Regions from separate parts of the Weizmannia sp. FSL W8-0401 genome, predicted to be linked through region 2. Evidence: riboswitches for the same ligand, from Rfam matches in the RefSeq annotation. Region 2 holds a riboswitch; the other holds the start of a gene.
What was found. A riboswitch is a leader RNA that binds a small molecule or an ion and turns the genes downstream of it on or off. The one in region 2 is predicted to bind FMN.
Positions count from the first base shown of each region.

Region 1 (2,463 bases), 1.5 Mb from region 2:
ATCCGGGTCGGTTATCCATGAAGCGACAAAAGACTGGATTTTTCCGGCGGCAGGGACGATCTCCGACACATTTAACACAAGATACGGCACACATAAAGGGCTTGATATTGCCGGAAGATACCGCGCAAAAATATTCAGCGCCCAAGAAGGTACCGTTACCCGTTCCTATTTGTCCGCATCCTACGGCCATGTTGTTTTTATCCGCCATCCGTCCGGTTATGAAACGGTTTACGCCCATCTTGCCGGAAGGGCAGTCAGAGCGGGGCAGCATGTTGAAAAAGGAAAGGTGGTCGGCTATATGGGTTCGACCGGCCATTCAACTGGTATCCATCTTCATTTTGAAGTGCATAACGGGCCATGGACGCCGGATAAGAAAAACGCCATTGACCCGTTTTTGATCTTCGGACCAGGCGCGCCGGGCCAGACGGTTTCCGCCAATGCCCATGATCCTTACGGGGTTTTTGATGCTTCCGCCGTCCCTCAGCCTGGAGCTTACACTGTGAAAAAAGGCGACACGCTCTGGAACATTGCCCTCCATTTTCATACGAGCGTGGGCAGGCTGAAAAGCTGGAACAAATTGCGGTCGGACCGGATTATGGCCGGCCAGGTGCTGAAAATAAAAAATGAATGAAAGTGGTGCGGAATGCTTCACAAAATGGCAGCCGGCATGTATAATAAGCTTGTAATAAAAATTTCATACGATTTATCTTCGGGGCTGGGTGAGATTCCCGACCGGCGGTGATAAGGCAGTTGCCTTTCAGTCCGCGAGCCGGATTTCCGGCAGGATTTGGTGCAATTCCAAAACCGACAGTATAGTCTGGATGGGAGAAGATAAAGGTTGCCAGTGTTTAATGACGTGTTAAACGCTTATTTGGACTCGCCTATTACAAAGCCCCCGACATTTTGTTAGGGGCTTTTCATTTTGGTCCGCGGCACCTTTCTTCCTTTGATGATAAATCGGTCACAAGGAGAGAGGAAGTTTAAATGAAGAAATGGGATGTAAAGCAATTCGTTGCGGTCGCGTTGCTCAGTGCTCTGGCTTTTATGCTGATGTTTATTAAATTTCCGGTTCCGCCTTTTCCATCGTTTTTAACAGTGGATTTCAGCGACATTCCGGTATTGGTGGCAGCCCTTCTTTACGGGCCAATGGCTTCTGTTGTAGCGGAACTGATCAAAAATATCCTGAATTATTTATCGCTCGGCAGTGAAGCAGGGGTACCGATCGGAAATGTGGCAAACTTTTTTGCAGGGATGCTGTTCGTCCTGCCGACATATCTCATTTACAAACGGATGCGGACAAAAAAGGGCATGACTGTAGGTCTAGTCACTGGCACGGTATCCATGTCGGTATGTATGAGCATTTTAAATTATTTCGTCATTTTACCGGCTTACCTGTACTTCATGAACTTTTCGGTCGGGAATGTAAAAGCGTATATTGTGGCGGGCGTGCTGCCTTTTAATCTTGTGAAAGGCCTCATCGTGACGGTTTTGTTTATGCTCATGTTTACAAAAATGAAAAACTGGATTGACAAAGCATCCGCCATTGGGGGAAAAAGAATATGAAAAAAAGCAGGCTCAAACGGCCTGCTTTTTTTCATTCGTATTTTAACGGATCGCCATCAAAAGGCTTGTCGGAAACTTTAATCGATTCTGTCGGGCATCCTTCAAAGGCATCCATCAGGTCATCTTCCAATATTTCCGGGACTTCCGCAATGCCTTTATTATCATCCAAAATGACGAAAGAGAGCCCTTCATCATCATAGTCGAAAATATCAGGAGCGCTGGCGGAACAAGCGCCGCAAGCGATGCATGTATCTTTGTCTACGATTGTAAACTTTGCCATTTTGATTCCTCCTCGCTGTTCAATCACGGCAGAAAAGAAAAACGGGCAGCCTCGTAATGCGCAAGGAGGCATGCCGATGTTTCTCCTTCATTTTAAAACTCTTTTTTTCTTATTTCAATAGCGGGCTCCGCGGAGTTCGTGAAACCTGTCGAATCAATGAAAAAAATGGTAAACAAATCGCCGGTTTCCATGTTAAAATAGAACCAACCCCCGATTTTTCCTTGCACTTTCCCCTTTTTTCAGCTAAAGAACAGGAGAGGATTCAGATGCCTTTTTTACAGGCTGTATTGCTGGATTGCTTCAGCAACCTGAATGGAGAACGCACCCCTTATGCTGTTTTTCATCTATTAAACGGCAAAAAATCAGCACAGACGATCCAGGATTCCCATTTTTTCAAGATTGGCAGGCTCTTTCAAACGTTTCCATTTATTTCCCGTGAGGCTTTCACACGCGAAGTAGAGGCCCTTTTAAAGGCCGGGTTGCTGCAAAAAAGCGGCCCGGATGCCTGCGTGGTCACAGAAAAAGGTGCTGCCCTGCTTTTGGCAACCGGCAGGATGGAAGAACGGTTTCCTTACCTGGACGGCTTGAAATACCAGGATTCGGCAAATCTGTTTTGGAAA
Region 1 is NZ_JBBPAG010000001.1:1,732,830-1,735,292, reverse strand. It holds gene NSU00_RS08365 (peptidoglycan DD-metalloendopeptidase family protein) at 1-631, shown strand, start outside; FMN riboswitch at 702-837, shown strand; gene NSU00_RS08360 (ECF transporter S component) at 985-1,563, shown strand; gene NSU00_RS08355 (ferredoxin) at 1,595-1,843, opposite strand; gene NSU00_RS08350 (helix-turn-helix domain-containing protein) at 2,110-2,463, shown strand, end outside.
Region 1: another riboswitch for FMN. It lies ahead of NSU00_RS08360 (ECF transporter S component); the one in region 2 lies ahead of ribD (bifunctional diaminohydroxyphosphoribosylaminopyrimidine deaminase/5-amino-6-(5-phosphoribosylamino)uracil reductase RibD).

Region 2 (2,463 bases):
CCGCCAGGTGGACGCAATCTGCCATGTCGTGCGCTGTTTTGAGGACGAGAACATTACACATGTTTCCGGGAAAGTCGATCCGATTGATGATATCGAAACAATTAATCTTGAATTGATCCTGGCCGATCTTGAAACGGTGGACAAGCGTATCGGGCGTGTGGAGAAAATAGCAAAACAGAAGGATAAAGAAGCCGTTGCCGAATACGAAGTGCTGTCCAAATTAAAGGCGGCTTTTGAAGCGGAAAAACCGGCGCGGGCGGTGGAACTGACCGAAGACCAGCAAAAAATCGTCAAAGGGTTCCAGCTTTTAACGAGCAAGCCGGTTTTGTATGTGGCCAATGTCGGTGAAGATGACATTCAGGACCCGTCCGCAAACCCGTATGTCGGGAAGGTGCGCGAATATGCCAAACAAGAAGGCGCGGAAGTGATTGTCATATGTGCCCGCATTGAAGAAGAAATTGCCGAGCTGGATGACGATGAGAAAAAAATGTTTTTAACCGAACTCGGCATCCGGGAATCCGGTCTTGACCAGCTGATTAAAGCTGCTTACAGCCTGCTTGGCCTTGCGACTTATTTTACGGCTGGGGAACCGGAAGTCCGCGCGTGGACATTCAAAAAAGGTATGAAAGCCCCGCAATGCGCAGGCATTATCCATTCCGACTTTGAAAAAGGGTTTATCCGGGCTGAAACGGTGTCGTATGAAGATTTAATCGAATATGGCAGCGTGGCAGCTGCAAGAGAAGCCGGAAAAGTGCGCCTGGAAGGAAAAGACTACGTTGTCCAGGACGGCGATGTCATGCATTTCAGGTTTAATGTATAACAGGACTTTTGGACGAATATTCGAATTGTATTGAAAAAATTCAAATCATCCGTTAAAATAAATATCAGTCGAATATTTTCCTTCGGGGCAGGGTGCAATTCCCGACCGGCGGTGATGAGGAAACTCAAAGCCCGTGACCCGTATTCTCCGGAATGCGGTGGATTTGGTGAAATTCCAAAGCCGACAGTAACAGTCTGGATGGGAGAAGGATCAGGTGTTTATTGGAACGCGTATTTCATTATGCCGTTTTGCCCCGCACATCTTCGTGCGGTTTTTTTGTTTTCACGGGTGTATGTTGGCGGAAATTGAATACAGGAGGCATGAAAGGATTGCAAAAAGAAGATTATATGCAGCTTGCACTCCAATTGGCCGAAAGTGTGGCCGGGCAGACTTCCCCGAATCCCCCGGTTGGAAGTGTCGCCGTGAAAAACGGCACGATCGTCGGGATGGCGGCCCACTTAAAGGCAGGAGAAAAACATGCGGAAAGGCTTGCAGTGGAACAGGCCGGGCCGCTTGCAAAGGGCGCTGAAGTTTTTGTGACGCTGGAGCCGTGTACCCATTACGGAAAGACGCCGCCGTGCGCAGATTTTTTAATTGAAAAAGGCATCAAAAAAGTATATATCGCTGCATTGGACCCCAATCCGCTTGTCGCAGGCAAAGGAATAGAAAAGCTCAGGCAAGCCGGCGTAGAAGTGGAAACCGGGGTATTGAAGGAACAAGCGGAAAGGTTGTACCGCCCTTTTTTCCACTTTATTCAAACGAAAACACCGTTTGTCACTGTCAAAACCGCCATGACGGCAGACGGAAAAATTGCAGCTGAAACCCGTGACAGCAAATGGATCACAAGTGAAGAAGCAAGGCGTGATGCCCGCTGGTTAAGAAGCAGGCATGATGCAATACTTGTCGGCATACAAACCGTTCTCCAAGATAACCCCCTTCTCACCGCACGTTTGCCCCATTCCGGGAAAAATCCTATTCGCATTGTATTAGACACCCATTTGCGCATCCCGCCGGAAGCGAAAGTGCTAAACGGCGATGCGCCAACCATTATTTTTTGCGGAAGCGATGCACCAAAAGAAAAAGAACAATGTCTGAAGCAGCTTAATGCCGAAGTGGCCCGCATGCCGCATGCCCGCCTCTTGATCCGTGACGTGTTAGCGGCGCTCGGAAAAAAAGGCGTGATGACTTTGCTCGTCGAAGGCGGCGCGGCGGTAAACAGCTCATTTTTAAAAGAAGGCGCAGTGCAGCAGTATATTTTTTACATTGCCCCGAAAGTGGTCGGCGGGCAAAACGCGCCGTCCCCTTTCGGCGGACACGGGTTTGGCAAGGTGGCCGATGCTTTGCCGCTCCGGTTTGAAAAAGTGGAACAGATCGGGCCGGATTTAAAAATTACGGCTGCCGTCCAAAAGGGGGTGCCGGAGCATGTTTACAGGAATTATTGAAGAAACCGGCATATTGAAACGCGTGGAAAGAGGCCCCCGCTCCCTTAAGCTTGCCGTACAGGCCAGGACGGTTCTTCAAGATGTGCGGCCCGGCGACAGCATTGCAGTGAACGGCGTTTGCTTAACCGTCACTTCCTATACGCAGCATGCATTTACGGCTGATGTCATGCCTGAAACATTTTTCAGCACGGCATTGGCCGG
Region 2 is NZ_JBBPAG010000001.1:3,265,669-3,268,131, reverse strand. It holds gene ychF (redox-regulated ATPase YchF) at 1-820, shown strand, start outside; FMN riboswitch at 895-1,034, shown strand; gene ribD (bifunctional diaminohydroxyphosphoribosylaminopyrimidine deaminase/5-amino-6-(5-phosphoribosylamino)uracil reductase RibD) at 1,141-2,262, shown strand; gene NSU00_RS15840 (riboflavin synthase) at 2,243-2,463, shown strand, end outside.